DNA from 3 places in the Paenibacillus sp. FSL M7-1046 genome. Region 1 is predicted to be linked to each of the others. Evidence: a T-box and tRNA genes for the amino acid it is inferred to sense, from the RefSeq annotation. Region 1 holds a T-box; the other regions hold tRNA genes.
The links. A T-box is a leader RNA that pairs with one kind of tRNA and senses whether it is charged. The one in region 1 lies ahead of metG (methionine--tRNA ligase), so its partner is inferred to be a tRNA-Met.

Region 1 (6,590 bases):
TTCTCCGACAGCTTCCGGACGAGTGCTGCTCTGGCCTCTTGATCCTGTATATAATAGATGTAACCGGCGCCGCCTAACTTGTGGTTCTGCTGTTCCGGGAACAAATAGTACACCCAAGCATCGTCAAACTCCGGTGACGGATATTTATATTGCAGAATCTTTAGAGCACCATCGCCGAGATCTTTGAAATCCAACGTTTCGCTTTCCCTAACCTCGGTAATGCTCATTCCCCAGTCGGCGCTCCGAAAGGAATGCTTCATTAGAAAAGAAGAAGAAGGCAGAAAAAGTAATATACATAAAATTGGAACTAGAGTTAGAGTTTTTCTCATAGTTTCACCTTTAATAGAATTGATATCATCCCGAATAAAAAGTTGCAACTTACAGGCGGAGGCTGCCTACTACATACTAAACTCATCCTCCGCCATATAGCCAGCAGGTGTAATAAGGATTAGTTACTTAGCATCTGGCTCTCCAGCCGGGCTGTTTCCTCTTCAATCCGTACAGTATCAATGCGTTCGAAGAGCAGCTTCAGTTCATTGATGGTTTGTCCTGCCGGAACAGAGGACTGCTGCCATCCAGCCTCATCAAGGGACAAGAAGGTGCGGAGCTCATCACAGGAAAAAGGAATGAACGGATTCAGCAGATTAGCCAGATTAGCAATGATCTGTACGCAGGTGTAGAGGGTATCTCCGCAGGCGTTGCGGTCTTCCTTGATCTGCAGCCAGGGTTTCTGTTCATCAAAGTATTTATTGGCTTGGCGAATATAACCAAAGATAAACTCCAGAGCCTCCTTAAAACGCCCGGATTCGATCAGCCTGCCGGCTTCAGCGTATAAGTTGTCGAAGTTCGCTCTCCACTTAGGCTCCAGTATTCCGTCCGGCACATAACCTCCGAAGGCTTTATTTATGAAGGCCAGGCTGCGGTTTACAAAATTGCCGAAGGCGCCGAGCAGCTCGCCATTATGGCTGTGGATGAACTCCCTCCAGGAGAAGTCGGTATCACGTTTCTCGGGGCCGTTTGCAATCAGGAAGTACCGGATTGAATCCGGCTGATAGCGGCTGAGAATATCCGGTACCCAGACCGCCCAGTTGCGGCTGGTAGAGAATTTTTGCCCTTCCAGTGTCATGTATTCGCAGGCAAACAGACGGTCAGGCAAATGCAGTCCGCCCGCTCCCAATAGTATACCCGGCCAAATCAGACTATGAAAAGGCACGTTGTCTTTCCCATGTACATAATAAGCGGTTGTCTTGCCATCCTCATCGATGCTGTCGCGATTCTCCAGCCAAAAATCCTCCCAGCGGTTTCCTGTCTCTGCGGCCCACTGCTTGCTGGCGGACAGATAGCCGCTGACCGCTTCGATCCATACGTAGATTTTTTTGCCGGTGAATCCGTCTACCGGCACATCCACGCCCCAATCGAGATCACGGGTAGCCGCGCGGTCTTGAAGTCCCTCTTGCAGATAACGCTGAGTCAACCGGACGGCATTATCCCTCCAGCCCTGAGATGATGCTGCATAGTCTGCCAGTTCCTTTTGAAAGCTTGAAAGAGAAAGATAGTAATGCTCTGTAGGCCGCAGCACCGGAGGGGTTCCGCAGATTTTACAGGATCTGTCCAGCAGATCGGACGGGTCGAGCAGGGTGGAGCAGTAATCGCACTGATCACCGCGTGCCTGCTGCCCGCAGACCGGACACGTTCCCTCCACGTACCGGTCGGGTAGAAACCGCTGATCCTGCTCGCAGTAGCACTGGAGTGTTGTCTTTTTGTACAGGTGCCCGTTGTCCAGAAGTTTAAGAAATACCTCACGAACGACCGTGTGGTGGGTTTCCTGATCTGTCCGCGTGTATAAATCGTAAGTAAAACCAAGCTTGCCGAAGCACTCCACAAATTCCTCATGATAGCGGTCGGCGAATTCGCCCGGCGTTACGCCCTCTTTGGCTGCCTGGACAGCAACCGGTGTTCCATGGCAATCGCTGCCGGACACATACAGCACCCGATCACCTTTAGCCCGGTGGTAGCGGGCCAGAATGTCACCGGGCAGAATGCTTGCCAGCCTTCCCAGATGCAGAGAGCCATTGGCGTAAGGCCACGCCCCTCCGATAAAGATATTGGACATTTTATCTCCTCCTAAAGTTTTGTGCGCATTACTCCCAGATTGTCCTTCGAACAAAACTCGCTTCGGAAGCATATGCTCAAGTTTTGTGAGCGCTACTCCCTGAATTCCCTTCCAACAAAACTCGCTCCAGAAGCATTTTTGGGCAACAAAAAAGACTCCCGTCCCCAAAAGGGACGAGAGCCTGTGCTCACGTGTTACCACCCAACTTCATCAATGCCTTGCGGCATTCACCTCTTCAGGTACGTCCGCTGTTCGCGGGTATACCCTAGCATGATAACGGATGCGGGTTCCGGCGCAGCCTACAACCCTCCTGGAGGGGTTCGATGCGCAGCTCAGAGACCATATTCCCTTGGATTTTCTTTGCTCCTTTTCAGCGGCCGGAGCTCTCTGTGAAAGATTGGCCAAGGTACTCTTTCTCTTCTTAGCTTTTGTGGTTATCCTAATTAATGGTTATCTTACGGGAGGAACGTGGTAGAAGTCAAGCGTTAAATGCAGTTTTTGAATCTGGATTCAACAAAGACCGCTGAACAGTTTAATAACCTCACGAATCGTCAAAGCTGTGTAGAGCAGAAGACGATAGGAGGGAAAAGATGCGCAGAATTAAGATATGGGAAGCGGTAGTGTGTTTAATGCTGCTTCTGACGGCAGTTGGGTGTGCTTCGTCCTATCAGGCGCCGAGTGTTGTGGAGATCCAGAGCATGACTGGCTTGGATGGAAAGCCTGAAGGTTTAGACAGCCCTTTATCGCCTGTATTGGAGGATGTATACGACCGCTCGATTTCCACTGAGGTCTATTCGGTCGAATAATGGCGCTCTTCACAGCGTAATGAAAATTCTGTATAATGGGTCAACTATCGTTTTTATATAAAGAGAGGAGACCTGTGGAAGTATGGCGGCGGAAATCGTACATGTAACGACAGATGAACAGCTCCAGATGGGACTGGACATCCGCAAAAAAGTATTTGTTGAAGAGCAAAAGGTACCGGAAGAAGAGGAAATTGATGAGTATGATGTAATCGGCGACAATGTGCATCATATCTTGCTGATGGATGAGGGTCTCCCGGTAGCTACCGGAAGATTGATTTATTATAAAGCAGGCACTGCGAAAATGCAGCGTATAGCAGTCGACAAAGACTACCGCAGCAAGGGATACGGGCGTATCCTGCTGTTGGCACTGGAGGAGCTTGCCCGTGAGCTGGGCCTCGAATCATCCATCCTTGATGGACAATGCCAGGCGGAAGACTTTTATAACAAGCTGGGGTATGAAGTGATCTCTCCAGAGCCATTCTATGATGCGGGTATTTTGCATGTGAGAATGCAGAAAACGCTGTAAACCTCAAAGTACATATTCTTTCGTTAGCAGGGCAAGCTAGAGTTGAGCCTAATGGCCAATCCAAGCGCGAAGGAGTAGATCCTAAGTGATGAACAATGAACGCGAACGGTTTACAGCGGCCCAAAGAAACGGTGACGGCGACCTGATGAAGTTCCAGACCTCTTCAGGACGAGTACTGGACTACCAGCAGGCGCTGCAGGAGGTTCTAGCGGGAAGTATAGCCGGAGTGAATGTGTTCAAAGGCAGAGATGGCGAACTATACATCCGTGGCGATGCGGATGGCGATCCCACGAATAATCTGGATCAGCTGCCGCAGTTCTAAAACTGCATAGATAAGAACAGCCGGACAGGCAGTGTCAGTTGACACTACCCATCCGGCTTTTTTTGCAGCTTCAAGGTTATAAACTGCGGTTAATAAAGATACGGGAAACTGAACCTCAAAGCTCATATATCTCATGCTGAACAAGAAACTCCATTTCTCCGGTCATCCCCTCAAATTCAGGCTTCCGGTCGCTGTAATGCATTAAATAGATTAACTTGCGTACATCATCAGGCAAAGACATCAGTTCCCGGAGTGTAGTATGAACCTTACCCGATCCGCTGAGCTCACAGTCGTGAAAAATCTTCCGGACGCCATGCTTGCGGACAAGCTTGATCAGCAGCTCAGGCTGGAAGGTCATATCGGCGCTGTAAAAGATATCATCATTCAGCAGCAGCGAGTAGCTGTCCCGGCCGCGAATATGCGGGGTGCGAATCAATTGCAGTGTGATTTCCGGGGAAAGGGTATAAGACTGACCTGGACGCAGGGCAGTTACATTGAACATTTCTTCGAGGGAATCTGCACGGCCTTCCTTTGAGTGAGCGCTCTTGCGGATGTGATTCCAAAGCGGTTTGAGCAGTGTCTCTGACAACAGCAGCTGCATTTTCCGGTTATTATACTGCATCAACTCCAGTGCCAGCTCGTCCAGTCCGCCGACATGATCATTATGGATATGTGTGATTAGCGTCGCGTTCACCTCACGGAACGATCTCCCTAATTGACGCATGGCGAGCGGGGCTGTAGCACCACAGTCTATGAGAAGCGAGAAGTTGCCATCCAGCAGCAGCCCGTTGTTATTATAGTAGTTATTGGAAAAAGCATCGCCCGTACCTATCATTTGCAGTTGTATTGTCATACCGAAAATCCTCCAGTTCTAATTGTTGCCAAAGCAGGTTAACGTTATATTTTCAATATAGTAACATTTTGATGACAGAAATGAAATTTTCATCTCACTTCGGCGCAACTTGTGTCACCCTTGGCAGTATATATTAACAGCATGAATTATTTGGAGGGTCTCTGCTTATGAGGTGGAAAAAAGTTGCTCTGTGCGTAGTTGTATTTTCCCTGATGGGAAGTTCATTATTGTTCGCGGACGCTGTAAATCAGAAAATCAGGGTATGGAGCAATGGGAAGGAAATGGCCGATGGCGGCTATTTGATTGATGGCAAGGCTTATATCCCGGCCAGGGAAGCTGGAGGCGTCGTGAACTGGGACGGTTCAGGCAAAGTGACCATTCTTAAGCCGAATGTACAGATTATTCTGTATAAGGGCGATGATGTATTTGGTAACGTGAATATCGGAAAACTCAAATTTAAGGTGTTGTCACAGGTGGACAGCTTGACAGATAGCATCGCAGCAGTAAAAGTAGCCATTACCGATCCATCGGGAAATGTGAAGGACATTCAGTCGCAGGAGCTGGGCGGTTCGAAAAAAGAAGATTTCTGGTTCTCCACCTCGGAGTTCACCTATGATTTTAAAGAGTCCGGGAAGTACCGTGTGGGCTTCTATATTAAAGCCTCCAAGAATGTAGATTACGTACTTGTGTCAGAGAAGGTAATCACTGCACTAGATTAGGTATTTTGCACCTCCCTCAAATTGACCTGAACTTATCATACGTGTTACGATACCAAATGTAGGATAATTCAATTCAAAGTGAGGTATTTCAATGAGCGATCACAAACATGAGCATGGCCATGAACATGGTGAAGCATGCGGTTGCGGACATGATCACGACCATGAGCACGAGGAGTTTGTGCTGACCTTGACGAACGAGCAGGGCGAAGATGTAGAAATGGTGCTGGTAGAAACGTTCGATGTGGGCGAGAAATTATACGCGCTGTTGCTGGAGCGCGAAAACCCTGAAGCGGATGGCATCATTCTGCGTATGGAAGAAGAAGATGAAGAAATGGTGCTTTACAACATTGAAGATGAAGCTGAATGGAAAGCCGTTGAAGAAGCTTACAACGAGCTGCTTGCCCAGCAAGAATAGATTTCAGTGTAGCACAGCCTGAGGTTGCATGAATTCAGCACTGAGGCTTGCATGCAAAAACCCGATACCTAAGTATCGGGTTTTTGTATGAATGCCTATGTTTTGCGGAAGGCTGGCCGATCAAGAGATCGGATCAGCTTCCACGACTACCTTGACAAAGTTGATGCTGCGGTCCTCCGGACCTTTGACCGGCAGCCCGATTTCCACATGGTCGATGATATAATCAATGTTATCCTGGGTAATTATTTCACCGGGGAGCAAAATCGGAATGCCCGGAGGATAAACATAGATGAATTCCGCAATGATATAACCTGCGGATTCGCGGAACGGAACTACCTGAGTATCCGCATAAAAGGCATCTCTTGGAATAAGGGCAAGCTGTGGAATTTCCGGCACCTGCACCTTAAGCTCATAGATCTCACCTTTGCTGTAATGGATGGCTGACAATACCCGCAGGGCGGAAAGCAGCTTATCTACGGAATCTTGGGTATCACCAGGCGTAATCAGGCAAAGAATATTATACATGTCGCTTAGTTCTACTTCGATGTTATACTTTTGGCGCAACCAGTTTTCTGTTTCATAACCGGTTATTCCCAAATGGCGGACATGAATGTTAAGCTTGGTTGGATCAATATTAAAGGTGGCCTCTGTGCCAAGAATCTCTCTGCCAAAGCTGTACAGACCGTCGATGTTGTTGATGGTCTCCCGGGCATAATTGGACAAGGCTATTGTTCTCTCGGCCATTTCATGGCCGTTCAGAGCCAGATTGCGTCTGGAAGTATCCAGTGACGCAAGCAAAATATATGAGGTGGAAGTTGTCGTCAGCATACTGAGAA
Region 2 (6,590 bases), 3.5 Mb from region 1:
ATGAAAAACAGGTTTGAAGTTTATCAACATACTGCCACGCTTTTATGAAGTTACACAAGGCAACATACGAATTGATGAAATGAACATCACCGATATTAGCCTTTCCTGCCTTGGAGCAATATCGGGATTGTCCAACAGGATGTCTATTTATTTTCCAGAAGCATCCGTAAGAATATCGCTTATGACGAAATCTGGGAAGCCGCTCACCGGGCTTAACTAGAGGCCTTTATCCATGCACAACCTGAAGGGATGGATACAGTGAACGGAGAACGTGGGGTAGATTGTCCGGGGGACAAAAACAGTGACTGGCTATTTACGGATGTTCCTCAAGAACTCGCCAATCCTGATCCTGGACGAGACCACCTCTGCACTGGATACCGAAACGGAAACTTCAATTCAGCATTCTCTTGCTGAGCTTTCAGCGAGAAGAACAACTTTGATGATTGCTCACCGTCTGGCAACCATAAAGAGAGCAGATGAAGAACAAGGAAAGCACGAAGCATTGCTTGCCGCTGTTGGACATTACAGTCTTTTTATCACCCACAGTTTGGTGATATACAATACAATACATTCCCTCTTAAGGGTACTTCCTCCACATGGATGAAATTGACGATTAATTAACTTAAAACGTAGGAGAATCCCTTATGAGTTCACCAGAACAATTGTTAAAAAAACAGGATGGAATATCCAGTACCGGCATTCGCAAGCAAGCGACACTCTGGTTCATGATCGTAGGAATTATTTTTATCGCAGCGAATTTGCGTGCTCCCCTCACATCGGTGGGACCATTAGTCAGTCTTATTCGAGAGAACGTGCATATTTCGAATACCTTAGCAGGCCTGATTACCACAGTTCCACTAATTGCATTTGCATTGTTATCACCTTTTGTACCAAAATTAGGACGTAAATATGGTGTAGAACGTATTATCCTGATTTCCCTTATTTTTTTGGTCATCGGTATTGCTGTTCGCTCGTTATCCGGAGCAGTAACCTTGTATGTTGGAACTGCAGTTCTGGGGTTTGCTATTACCATATGTAATGTATTACTACCTAGCCTGATTAAACGGGAATTTCCGCAGCAAATGGGTACTATGACAGGGGTTTATTCTGTTTCCATGAATCTATGCGGGGCGATTGCTTCCGGTATTAGTGTTCCCTTAGCTGTGGGGGCAGGCTTGAACTGGCAAGGTGCCTTGGGAGTATGGGGGATACTTAGCGTCATCTCCATTCTCTTTTGGGTACCACAACTCAAGGCTCCAGCGAAACCAGCCGCTGTTGCCAACAGCGCAGGTAACAACCATCAGGTCAATATATGGCGCTCTCCATTGGCTTGGCAGGTGACTCTTTTTATGGGAATACAATCGGCCATTTTTTATGTGCTGGTGGCATGGCTGCCTGAAATACTAAAAGATCAAGGCATCAGTTCAAGTCAATCCGGCTGGTTTCTCTCGGTTCTGATTATGGCTTCGCTCCCCTTTGCATTTATCGTTCCAGTTATGGCTGGTCGCATGTCTAACCAACGGTTGTTAGTGGTTATTACAACAATTCTACTTTTGATCGGAACACTTGGACTTCTCTATAGCAGTATCCATCTGGTTCTGTTTTGGGTTATTATTCTTGGAATTGGAGCGGGCTTTGCCTTTGGCTTGTCCATGATGTTTTTCGGCTTGCGTACCCAAAGTGCCCATCAGGCGGCTGAATTATCGGGCATGGCCCAATCCATCGGATATCTACTAGCAGCAATTGGCCCAGCGCTGATTGGATACTTGCATGATGCCAGTCATAGTTGGAGCGTTCCACTCCTGATATTGGTTGGCGCTTCCGCTCTACTCGGTATCGTTGGTCTAGGTGCGGCTAGAAATCAATTTGTTGGTTCTGCGAAGTAAGTCCATGATATACAGGACTTAAACACAAGATTCACATTCATTCTAACATGAAAGACAAGTATACAGGCACGCACTTTGGTGTGCTTGTGCTGCGCCAGCTTCGAGCCAAGTAAGAAGGCTTCGCCGCTGCCTTCGCATCACTTGCAGAAAGCGAGCTCAGACAAATTAGAGAGCGTTGCTAGCCAATATACGAATTTCCCAGCCCAATTTAAAGCCTATTCTGATGGAGGTTATCAGCATTTAATTGCTCGTTATGAGCCAGTTATTATTAAGTACGCAAAACGAAATGGAACCAGCGTGCAAACAGCAGATGACGATTGCCTAGATCATGGTAGTTCGTCGCTTAGATCTTAGTCACTACGCATAAAAAAGGGACTGGCTCTGTGTATCTTACTACACAGGGCCAGTTCTTGTTTTCACACACTCTATTTTAATCTATTTAGAGAAAATTTTCAGGAAACAGTTGCCCTTTTCTCTCCTAATCCCCATTTATATAACAGGAAGCAATCATCATATGAAAACCAGAAGCGACGAAGCGGAAGCGCTGTGACAGTCCCAAAACGGGGCTTGAGCGACCACTGCTCCGGCTAAAATCATCCTGTGGTCGGATGAATCGCCATAACCAGAGTAGGGGATTATGATACTTCTGCCCGGCCAACGTCACGGTATTGGGGGCAGCCCGCTCGGATGAGGGAGAGCTTCGTCATAACGTTGAAGCTATGTTATATGCCAGAACAATGTATTCCATTACTCTCGGACAAGACACATCTCCTTACGTCCATGTTTGAACAATATCCGACGTTGTTAATATTCCGTAACTATGCGAAATGCTTGGTGGCATTAGTTCCAAAAGTGCCTACAAAATTTTACAAGCGAATCGAATCCCTCACTTTAAAATCGGACGAGCATACAAGATACCCAAAATTCAAATTATTGCCTACCTCCGATCATTGATGTATTCGCAGCAATTAGATATGACAAATAACTTCAACACTTTAACGCATTGAATTAATGTTTTAATATGCTGTAATTTAGTATAAATGGTAGGGTTGTGGGCTGCTAACCGAAGGAGGATCGGGTATGATAGCAGGCCACCTGCAAGAGAAAAAAAGGTTATAAAACGGCTTCGAAATATGGCTTGTTGAATAACTATCATAGTATATACACAGCGAGGCAGCTGTTTAGTTCGATTTTGCACTTTATAAATACACAAAAAAGCCCATTGATATAATATCAATGGACTTCTAAAGGTTGTAGTTGGTACCGGCGAGAGGACTCGAACCTCCACGGTTTCCCACTCGATTTTGAGTCGAGCGCGTCTGCCATTCCGCCACGCCGGCGTATAGATGTAAAAAGAATCAGTTCTAAAAAATAATGGAGGCGCCACCCAGACTCGAACTGGGGATAAAGCTTTTGCAGAGCTTTGCCTTACCACTTGGCTATGGCGCCACAAAAATGGAGCGGACGACGGGAATCGAACCCGCGACCCTCGCCTTGGCAAGGCGATGCTCTACCGCTGAGCCACGTCCGCAAAATGGCTGGGGATATAGGATTTGAACCTATGCATGACGGAGTCAAAGTCCGTTGCCTTACCGCTTGGCTAATCCCCAATAACATTTTAGAAAAAAATGGGGCGACTGATGGGTCTCGAACCCACGAATGCCGGAACCACAATCCGGTGCGTTAACCCCTTCGCCACAGTCGCCATATTAAGCTGTTACTAACAATTTGCCAATCCTGTTTTAAAGAAATGGGGCGACCGATGGGTCTCGAACCCACGAATGCCGGAACCACAATCCGGTGCGTTAACCCCTTCGCCACGGTCGCCATATTAAGCTTTAAAATTTTCATTGGCAGGGGCAGCAGGAATTGAACCCACACCAACGGTTTTGGAGACCGTTGTTCTACCTTTAAACTATGCCCCTAAAGATGGTGGAGGCTGATGGATTCGAACCACCGAACACGTACGTGAGCAGATTTACAGTCTGATGCGTTTGGCCACTTCGCTAAGCCTCCACAGATGGTGCCGGCGAGAGGACTTGAACCCCCAACCTACTGATTACAAGTCAGTTGCTCTACCAATTGAGCTACACCGGCATATTCAGTTAAATAAAATGGTGGCGCGGGAGGGAATCGAACCCCCGACACAAGGATTTTCAGTCCTTTGCTCTACCGACTGAGCTACCGAGCCATATAAGTTTGTTAAGGTATTGATGGCGGAACCGACGGGATTCGAACCCGCGATCTCCTGCGTGACAGGCAGGCATGTTAGGCCAACTACACCACGGTTCCAAATTGGTTGCGGGGGCAGGATTTGAACCTGCGGCCTTCGGGTTATGAGCCCGACGAGCTACCGGGCTGCTCCACCCCGCGTCAGTAAGAAAAATATTCATTTAAAGTTAAAATGGTGGAGGCTGAGGGGATCGAACCCCCGACCCTCTGCTTGTAAGGCAGATGCTCTCCCAGCTGAGCTAAGCCTCCATAAACGGACAATTGTTATTGTATCAATTCCACTAGATGAAATCAAGTGAAGAAATGGTGACCCGTATGGGATTCGAACCCATGTTACCTCCGTGAAAGGGAGGTGTCTTAACCCCTTGACCAACGGGCCATACCTGTAAAAAATTGTGGCGGAGAGAGAGGGATTCGAACCCTCGAGACGCTTGTGGCGCCTACACGATTTCCAATCGTGCTCCTTCGGCCAAACTCGGACACCTCTCCATATGGCTCCCCGAACAGGACTCGAACCTGTGACAACTCGATTAACAGTCGAGTGCTCTACCAACTGAGCTATCAGGGAATATTACATATCAGGCTTGATCGCCTGAAAACTGAATCCGAAACGAATCTGCGTCTTACTTGTTGGATAAGCCCTCGACCGATTAGTATTGGTCAGCTCCATGCATTGCTGCACTTCCACCTCCAACCTATCTACCTCGTCGTCTTCAAGGGGTCTTACTAATTGGGAAATCTCATCTTGAGGGGGGCTTCACGCTTAGATGCTTTCAGCGCTTATCCCGTCCGTACGTAGCTACTCAGCCATGCTCCTGGCGGAACAACTGATGCACCAGCGGTACGTCCATCCCGGTCCTCTCGTACTAAGGACAGCTCCTCTCAAATTTCCTGCGCCCACGACAGATAGGGACCGAACTGTCTCACGACGTTCTGAACCCAGCTCGCGTACCGCTTTAATGGGCGAACAGCCCAACCCTTGGGACCTACTTCAGCCCCAGGATGCGATGAGCCGACATCGAGGTGCCAAACCTCCCCGTCGATGTGGACTCTTGGGGGAGATAAGCCTGTTATCCCCAGGGTAGCTTTTATCCGTTGAGCGATGGCCCTTCCATGCGGTACCACCGGATCACTAAGTCCGACTTTCGTCCCTGCTCGACTTGTTGGTCTCGCAGTCAAGCTCCCTTATGCCTTTGCACTCTTCGAATGATTTCCAACCATTCTGAGGGAACCTTTGAACGCCTCCGTTACTCTTTAGGAGGCGACCGCCCCAGTCAAACTGCCCGCCTGACACGGTCCCCGTACCCGTTTAGGGTACCAGGTTAGAACCTAGATACGATCAGGGTGGTATCCCAACGGCGCCTCCGCAGAAGCTTGCGCTCCTGCCTCTACGGCTCCCACCTATCCTGTACAGATCGTACCCAAATTCAATATCAAGCTGCAGTAAAGCTCCATGGGGTCTTTCCGTCTTGTCGCGGGTAACCTGCATCTTCACAGGTATTAAAATTTCACCGGATCTCTCGTTGAGACAGCGCCCAAGTCGTTACGCCATTCGTGCGGGTCAGAATTTACCTGACAAGGAATTTCGCTACCTTAGGACCGTTATAGTTACGGCCGCCGTTTACTGGGGCTTCGGTTCACAGCTTCGGATTGCTCCTAACCGCTCCCCTTAACCTTCCAGCACCGGGCAGGCGTCAGCCCGTATACTTCGCCTTGCGGCTTCGCACAGACCTGTGTTTTTGCTAAACAGTCGCTTGGGCCTTTTCACTGCGGCCCCCTCGGGCTATTCACCCTACCGAGGCACCCCTTCTCCCGAAGTTACGGGGTCATTTTGCCGAGTTCCTTAACGAGAGTTCTTCCGCGCGCCTTAGAATTCTCTTCTCGCCTACCTGTGTCGGTTTGCGGTACGGGCACCTTCTCCTGACTAGAGGCTTTTCTTGGCAGTGTGAGATCATGACCTTCGCTACTATAATTTTCGCTCCCCATCACAGCCCAGCCTTAATGGTGTGCGGATTTGCCTACACACCAGCCTCACTGCTTAGACGGACATCCATCAGTCCGCGTCACTACCCTCCTGCGTCACCCCATCGCTCATAGCGGATTACGGTGGTACAGTAATTTCAAACTGTTGTCCTTCGACTACGCCTTTCGGCCTCGCCTTAGGTCCCGACTTACCCTGAGCGGACGAGCCTTCCTCAGGAAACCTTGGGCTTTCGGCGGATCAGATTCTCACTGATCTTTTCGTTACTCATACCGGCATTCTCACTTGTATGCTGTCCAGCGCTCCTTACGGTACACCTTCAACCTGCATACAACGCTCCCCTACCCCAGATGCAAAGCATCTAGCCATAGCTTCGGTGGTGTGTTTAGCCCCGTTACATTTTCGGCGCAGAGTCACTCGACCAGTGAGCTATTACGCACTCTTTCAATGGTGGCTGCTTCTAAGCCAACATCCTGGTTGTCTGTGCAACT
Region 3 (6,590 bases), 5.5 Mb from region 1:
AATCCGGAGAATTATTTCGCAGAAGTAGAGCAGGCTACCTTCTCTCCTGGTTCTTTTGTTCCGGGCATTGAAGCATCCCCCGACAGAATGCTGCAAGGCCGCCTATTCGCCTATGCCGATGCCCACCGCTACCGGGTAGGTGCGAATCATAACCAATTGCCGATCAACCGGCCTATTGCCGAGGTCAACAACAATCAGCGTGACGGTGCAATGAACTCCGGCAGCAACGGCGGCAGCTCTGTGTATTACGAACCTAACAGCTTCGGCGGAGCAACGGAATCTCCGCAGCATAAATCAGCTCCATACAACGTTTCCGGTCAGGCAGACAGTGTCCCTTATGATCACGATGATCATTATACACAAGCCGGCGACCTCTACCGGCTGCTGAGCGAAGAGGAACGTGCGCGCCTTATCCGCAACATTGTTGGCGCCATGACTCCTGTGGAGTTCGACGAGATTAAAATCCGCCAGATCGGCCACTTTTACAAAGCCGATGCTGAATTCGGTCAGCGTATCGCCGAAGGTCTGGGATTGCCTGTACCTCAAGCTGAATAAAATATATGCAAAACCCCGGACCTTGAGGTTCGGGGTTTCTTGTTGCCCTAAAAATGACAGTGTTTGGATCAGGGATAAAAGGATACTCTACTCCTATTCCCTATAAATACTCATCCAATGCTCCAGCCGGTGCTTTAGCTCCACTCTGGCCGATGTCGGCTCCAGGATTTCCGCATTTGGCCCGTATTGCAATATCCACTTCATGAATTCTTTTTCATTGTTCACAGTCACTTCGAACAGCAGACTGCCATCCGGCTCATCGCTCATCCGTGGATGAACAAACAGTTCCTCTTCCTTAATATAGCGCGCAATCTCCGGCTGGAACCGCACCTTGAACTTTATGTTTTTATTGCCGCGGTCAATGGACCATGTATTTTTCAAATATTTCTTAATATTGAAGTTCCCCTTGTCAAAGCTCGCCTCCATTACCTCCACGTCCAGAAAACGGCTGATTCTGAAGGTTCGGATGGCCTTTTTAAGATGGCAATACCCAATGAGGTAAAAGCGCTGATCACGCGGAATCAAATAGTAGGGATCAATCTCACGTTCCGTTGTCGCATCGCGCGACTGCGAGTGATATACAGCTCGGATCCGCCGCTGCTCCACAATCGCCCCTATAATCGGCTGTAGAAAATTCCGGCTTTCTTTACGATAGGCGGGTGTGCCCATCTGAATGATGTCGGCAATGTTCTCCAGAATCCCGTTCTGCCTGGATTTCTCCTTCATATGTGTACCCATTACTTTGTCATAAGCTGTATGGAAACCCGGAGGGATTTTATCCTCATTAAGTACAGAAGGTAAAAGAGAGAATGCCAACGCTTCCTGCTCGGAAAAATCAAGCGGATAGAGAAAGAACTTGCCAAGAAACTTATAGCCGGTGCCTCTACCCTCATTCGTAACGGGCGCAAAATGGCTGATGATCTCAAGATCCCTGTAGATCGTTCTAACGTTCACATCACATCTGAAAGCCAAATCTGTTGCCGTAATACCAGGATTAGATTGAATCGCATTAATAATTCTGAAAATTCGTATTACTTTATCTGTCATTTGAGTTGCTCCTTAATACTTCCTGATCATTGAAGCCCGTTATCGTAAATCTAATATATCAGCTTCACAGACCCGTTGGCTGTCACGAAACACACTTCCGGCAGACAAAAAACACGAAGGAACTATCTTCCAACGTGTTCGTCAAGCTGCTATTAATTAGTTTACTTTCCCTTTACGATTAGCTATTGATCAAATGTATTCTCAACTCTTTCAGATAAAGTAAAGTAAGCAGTCCAGATTAGATTTTTTATTACAGAAACGATCGTCACCATAATTAAAGGTTCACCTCTATAATAATTACCCGAATAATAACTTAGCCAACAATTTGCAATCGAAATCAGTGATATTACGATCAGGTATCCTCTAACCCAATGAATGGTCTGTTTCTTCTTAAAATAGAACAGAATTATTATGACGAGCAGCATCACAATGTCAAAAGGATTTTGCAAATATGCAAGCCAATGCGAAAAAACATATTCTGGCGATAACTCCCAGCTTTTCTCTGTTACTTTCATTATTGATGAAAATTCATCCAAAACTAAATCCTTTGAAAATTTAATTATCACTATCATGAATCCCAGCCAAATGCTGATTTGAAAAAAAATGAGCCAGCCCCCAAAACCTTGGTGCCCATACGCTTTATGTATCTCTGTATCGTTTGAAATAGAACTGCCCGATAATGCATCTAAATTGAATTTCGAATCCACCATTACTTCGTCCCTTCAACTTTATTACTATCCCATGTAAAAATGGGCAATTATAACTTATAATCGGTTTATTGGAACTTATTATGTATAGTATTGTCCCACTCCAACTTTCCTAATTTCACTAGACTGTAGCTGCTGCATGACTCTTGAGCACACAGCACAAAAAAAGCCTTGCATATCGCAGGCTTTTTTTGTGGTTATTCTGTTAAGCGGGTGATGGGAATCGAACCCACGCTATCAGCTTGGAAGGCTGAAGTTCTACCATTGAACTACACCCGCATAGGTGTACAATCGGGATGACACGATTTGAACATGCGACCCCCTGGTCCCAAACCAGGTGCTCTACCAAGCTGAGCTACATCCCGTTGGTATTAAAAATGGCGCGCCCTGAGAGATTCGAACTCCCGGCCTTTTGATTCGTAGTCAAACGCTCTATCCAGCTGAGCTAAGGGCGCAAAATCTATATGGAGCGGACGACGGGAATCGAACCCGCGACCCTCGCCTTGGCAAGGCGATGCTCTACCGCTGAGCCACGTCCGCAAAAACATGGTGCGCGTGAAGGGACTTGAACCCCCACGTCGTAAAACGCCAGATCCTAAGTCTGGTGCGTCTGCCATTCCGCCACACGCGCACACTTTAAAGAAATGGTGAGCCATGAAGGACTCGAACCTTCGACACCCTGATTAAAAGTCAGGTGCTCTACCAACTGAGCTAATGGCTCTCATGAAAATGGCTGGGGATATAGGATTTGAACCTATGCATGACGGAGTCAAAGTCCGTTGCCTTACCGCTTGGCTAATCCCCAATATTTATAATTAGCTAAAAACACGGAACAGGGCGGATACTCTGCACTTCGTTGCGAGATTGCAAAGTAATTCTTGCGAAGCTTATACTTCTGATCCCTGATGCCATACTAATGGCGGAACCGACGGGATTCGAACCCGCGATCTCCTGCGTGACAGGCAGGCATGTTAGGCCAACTACACCACGGTTCCAAATTGGTTGCGGGGGCAGGATTTGAACCTGCGGCCTTCGGGTTATGAGCCCGACGAGCTACCGGGCTGCTCCACCCCGCGTCAGTAAAAGTTATTGTTCCCTTGCGGTCCCAGAAAAACACCTGGAATCCATTGCGAAGCTTCTGCTTCTTAGGGAAATGTTATGGTGGAGGCTGAGGGGATCGAACCCCCGACCCTCTGCTTGTAAGGCAGATGCTCTCCCAGCTGAGCTAAGCCTCCATGATATGACCCGTATGGGATTCGAACCCATGTTACCTCCGTGAAAGGGAGGTGTCTTAACCCCTTGACCAACGGGCCATGCTTGTTGAAAATTTGTGGCGGAGAGAGAGGGATTCGAACCCTCGAGACGCTTGTGGCGCCTACACGATTTCCAATCGTGCTCCTTCGGCCAAACTCGGACACCTCTCCATAATGGCTCCCCGAACAGGACTCGAACCTGTGACAACTCGATTAACAGTCGAGTGCTCTACCAACTGAGCTATCAGGGAAAATGGTGGGCCTTAGTGGACTCGAACCACCGACCTCACCCTTATCAGGGGTGCGCTCTAACCAGCTGAGCTAAAGGCCCTTCTACCGTATACAAATATTAAGGGCAAAAAAAATACCACAGTGTGTGTGGTTGTCCGCTTGGCGGCGTCCTACTCTCCCAGGACCCTTCGGTCCAAGTACCATCGGCGCTGGAGGGCTTAACGGTCGTGTTCGGGATGGGTACGCGTGGAACCCCTCCGCTATCGCCACCAAACGGGCATTTACAGCGTAAATGCTTCAGGAACCTTAATTCCTGAAAACTGAATCCGAAACGAATCTGCGTCTTACTGTTGGATAAGCCCTCGACCGATTAGTATTGGTCAGCTCCATGCATTGCTGCACTTCCACCTCCAACCTATCTACCTCGTCGTCTTCAAGGGGTCTTACTAATTGGGAAATCTCATCTTGAGGGGGGCTTCACGCTTAGATGCTTTCAGCGCTTATCCCGTCCGTACGTAGCTACTCAGCCATGCTCCTGGCGGAACAACTGATGCACCAGCGGTACGTCCATCCCGGTCCTCTCGTACTAAGGACAGCTCCTCTCAAATTTCCTGCGCCCACGACAGATAGGGACCGAACTGTCTCACGACGTTCTGAACCCAGCTCGCGTACCGCTTTAATGGGCGAACAGCCCAACCCTTGGGACCTACTTCAGCCCCAGGATGCGATGAGCCGACATCGAGGTGCCAAACCTCCCCGTCGATGTGGACTCTTGGGGGAGATAAGCCTGTTATCCCCAGGGTAGCTTTTATCCGTTGAGCGATGGCCCTTCCATGCGGTACCACCGGATCACTAAGTCCGACTTTCGTCCCTGCTCGACTTGTTGGTCTCGCAGTCAAGCTCCCTTATGCCTTTGCACTCTTCGAATGATTTCCAACCATTCTGAGGGAACCTTTGAACGCCTCCGTTACTCTTTAGGAGGCGACCGCCCCAGTCAAACTGCCCGCCTGACACGGTCCCCGTACCCGTTTAGGGTACCAGGTTAGAACCTAGATACGATCAGGGTGGTATCCCAACGGCGCCTCCGCAGAAGCTTGCGCTCCTGCCTCTACGGCTCCCACCTATCCTGTACAGATCGTACCCAAATTCAATATCAAGCTGCAGTAAAGCTCCATGGGGTCTTTCCGTCTTGTCGCGGGTAACCTGCATCTTCACAGGTATTAAAATTTCACCGGATCTCTCGTTGAGACAGCGCCCAAGTCGTTACGCCATTCGTGCGGGTCAGAATTTACCTGACAAGGAATTTCGCTACCTTAGGACCGTTATAGTTACGGCCGCCGTTTACTGGGGCTTCGGTTCACAGCTTCGGATTGCTCCTAACCGCTCCCCTTAACCTTCCAGCACCGGGCAGGCGTCAGCCCGTATACTTCGCCTTGCGGCTTCGCACAGACCTGTGTTTTTGCTAAACAGTCGCTTGGGCCTTTTCACTGCGGCCCCCTCGGGCTATTCACCCTACCGAGGCACCCCTTCTCCCGAAGTTACGGGGTCATTTTGCCGAGTTCCTTAACGAGAGTTCTTCCGCGCGCCTTAGAATTCTCTTCTCGCCTACCTGTGTCGGTTTGCGGTACGGGCACCTTCTCCTGGCTAGAGGCTTTTCTTGGCAGTGTGAGATCATGACCTTCGCTACTATAATTTTCGCTCCCCATCACAGCCCAGCCTTAATGGTGTGCGGATTTGCCTACACACCAGCCTCACTGCTTAGACGGACATCCATCAGTCCGCGTCACTACCCTCCTGCGTCACCCCATCGCTCATAGCGGATTACGGTGGTACAGTAATTTCAAACTGTTGTCCTTCGACTACGCCTTTCGGCCTCGCCTTAGGTCCCGACTTACCCTGAGCGGACGAGCCTTCCTCAGGAAACCTTGGGCTTTCGGCGGATCAGATTCTCACTGATCTTTTCGTTACTCATACCGGCATTCTCACTTGTATGCTGTCCAGCGCTCCTTACGGTACACCTTCAACCTGCATACAACGCTCCCCTACCCCAGATACATAGTATCTAGCCATAGCTTCGGTGGTGTGTTTAGCCCCGTTACATTTTCGGCGCAGAGTCACTCGACCAGTGAGCTATTACGCACTCTTTCAATGGTGGCTGCTTCTAAGCCAACATCCTGGTTGTCTGTGCAACTCCACATCCTTTCCCACTTAACACACACTTGGGGACCTTAGCTGATGGTCTGGGCTGTTTCCCTTTTGACAATGGATCTTAGCACTCACTGTCTGACTCCCGGCAAGAAGTTAATGGCATTCGGAGTTTGACTGAGCTTGGTAACCCTTGCGGGCCCCGCACCCAATCAGTGCTCTACCTCCACCACTCCATTCACCGAGGCTAGCCCTAAAGCTATTTCGGGGAGAACCAGCTATCTCCGAGTTCGATTGGAATTTCTCCGCTACCCCCACCTCATCCCCGCATTTTTCAACATACGTGGGTTCGGGCCTCCAGTGCGTGTTACCGCACCTTCACCCTGGACAGGGGTAGATCACACGGTTTCGGGTCTACGTCCACATACTAAATCGCCCTATTCAGACTCGCTTTCGCTGCGGCTCCGGCTTCTCACCTTAACCTTGCATGTTAAACGTAACTCGCCGGTTCATTCTACAAAAGGCACGCCATCACCCATGAATAGGGCTCTGACTTTTTGTAAGCACACGGTTTCAGGTTCTATTTCACTCCCCTTCCGGGGTGCTTTTCACCTTTCCCTCACGGTACTGTTTCACTATCGGTCGCCAGGTA

Region 2: it has a tRNA-Met gene. The T-box ahead of metG (methionine--tRNA ligase) is inferred to sense a tRNA for this amino acid. The anticodon was not compared.
Region 3: it has a tRNA-Met gene. The T-box ahead of metG (methionine--tRNA ligase) is inferred to sense a tRNA for this amino acid. The anticodon was not compared.

Annotation. Positions count from the first base shown of each region.
Region 1 is NZ_JBBOXB010000001.1:6,849,812-6,856,401, reverse strand. It holds gene NYE29_RS30680 (hypothetical protein) at 1-227, opposite strand, end outside; gene metG (methionine--tRNA ligase) at 449-2,113, opposite strand; T-box leader at 2,280-2,545, opposite strand; gene NYE29_RS30670 (hypothetical protein) at 2,704-2,919, shown strand; gene NYE29_RS30665 (GNAT family N-acetyltransferase) at 3,002-3,445, shown strand; gene NYE29_RS30660 (DUF3892 domain-containing protein) at 3,531-3,767, shown strand; gene NYE29_RS30655 (MBL fold metallo-hydrolase) at 3,883-4,620, opposite strand; gene NYE29_RS30650 (copper amine oxidase) at 4,788-5,339, shown strand; gene NYE29_RS30645 (DUF1292 domain-containing protein) at 5,431-5,754, shown strand; gene NYE29_RS30640 (aminotransferase class I/II-fold pyridoxal phosphate-dependent enzyme) at 5,875-6,590, opposite strand, start outside.
Region 2 is NZ_JBBOXB010000001.1:3,326,362-3,332,951, reverse strand. It holds partial or broken gene NYE29_RS14720 (ATP-binding cassette domain-containing protein) at 26-604, shown strand; gene NYE29_RS14715 (CynX/NimT family MFS transporter) at 645-1,886, shown strand; gene NYE29_RS34590 (helix-turn-helix domain-containing protein) at 2,714-2,893, shown strand; tRNA gene NYE29_RS14710 (tRNA-Leu) at 3,145-3,226, opposite strand; tRNA gene NYE29_RS14705 (tRNA-Cys) at 3,262-3,335, opposite strand; tRNA gene NYE29_RS14700 (tRNA-Gly) at 3,343-3,417, opposite strand; tRNA gene NYE29_RS14695 (tRNA-Gln) at 3,422-3,496, opposite strand; tRNA gene NYE29_RS14690 (tRNA-His) at 3,516-3,591, opposite strand; tRNA gene NYE29_RS14685 (tRNA-His) at 3,638-3,713, opposite strand; tRNA gene NYE29_RS14680 (tRNA-Trp) at 3,738-3,811, opposite strand; tRNA gene NYE29_RS14675 (tRNA-Tyr) at 3,817-3,902, opposite strand; tRNA gene NYE29_RS14670 (tRNA-Thr) at 3,908-3,983, opposite strand; tRNA gene NYE29_RS14665 (tRNA-Phe) at 4,002-4,077, opposite strand; tRNA gene NYE29_RS14660 (tRNA-Asp) at 4,101-4,178, opposite strand; tRNA gene NYE29_RS14655 (tRNA-Met) at 4,183-4,259, opposite strand; tRNA gene NYE29_RS14650 (tRNA-Val) at 4,292-4,367, opposite strand; tRNA gene NYE29_RS14645 (tRNA-Glu) at 4,423-4,497, opposite strand; tRNA gene NYE29_RS14640 (tRNA-Ser) at 4,515-4,607, opposite strand; tRNA gene NYE29_RS14635 (tRNA-Asn) at 4,611-4,686, opposite strand; rRNA gene NYE29_RS14630 (23S ribosomal RNA) at 4,749-6,590, opposite strand, start outside.
Region 3 is NZ_JBBOXB010000001.1:1,310,117-1,316,706, forward strand. It holds gene katA (catalase KatA) at 1-555, shown strand, start outside; gene NYE29_RS05520 (helix-turn-helix transcriptional regulator) at 649-1,602, opposite strand; gene NYE29_RS05525 (DUF2569 family protein) at 1,785-2,312, opposite strand; tRNA gene NYE29_RS05530 (tRNA-Gly) at 2,518-2,588, opposite strand; tRNA gene NYE29_RS05535 (tRNA-Pro) at 2,601-2,674, opposite strand; tRNA gene NYE29_RS05540 (tRNA-Arg) at 2,688-2,764, opposite strand; tRNA gene NYE29_RS05545 (tRNA-Gly) at 2,775-2,849, opposite strand; tRNA gene NYE29_RS05550 (tRNA-Leu) at 2,857-2,940, opposite strand; tRNA gene NYE29_RS05555 (tRNA-Lys) at 2,955-3,030, opposite strand; tRNA gene NYE29_RS05560 (tRNA-Gln) at 3,040-3,114, opposite strand; tRNA gene NYE29_RS05565 (tRNA-Asp) at 3,227-3,304, opposite strand; tRNA gene NYE29_RS05570 (tRNA-Met) at 3,309-3,385, opposite strand; tRNA gene NYE29_RS05575 (tRNA-Val) at 3,469-3,544, opposite strand; tRNA gene NYE29_RS05580 (tRNA-Glu) at 3,551-3,622, opposite strand; tRNA gene NYE29_RS05585 (tRNA-Ser) at 3,641-3,733, opposite strand; tRNA gene NYE29_RS05590 (tRNA-Asn) at 3,738-3,813, opposite strand; tRNA gene NYE29_RS05595 (tRNA-Ile) at 3,817-3,893, opposite strand; rRNA gene rrf (5S ribosomal RNA) at 3,951-4,067, opposite strand; rRNA gene NYE29_RS05605 (23S ribosomal RNA) at 4,144-6,590, opposite strand, start outside.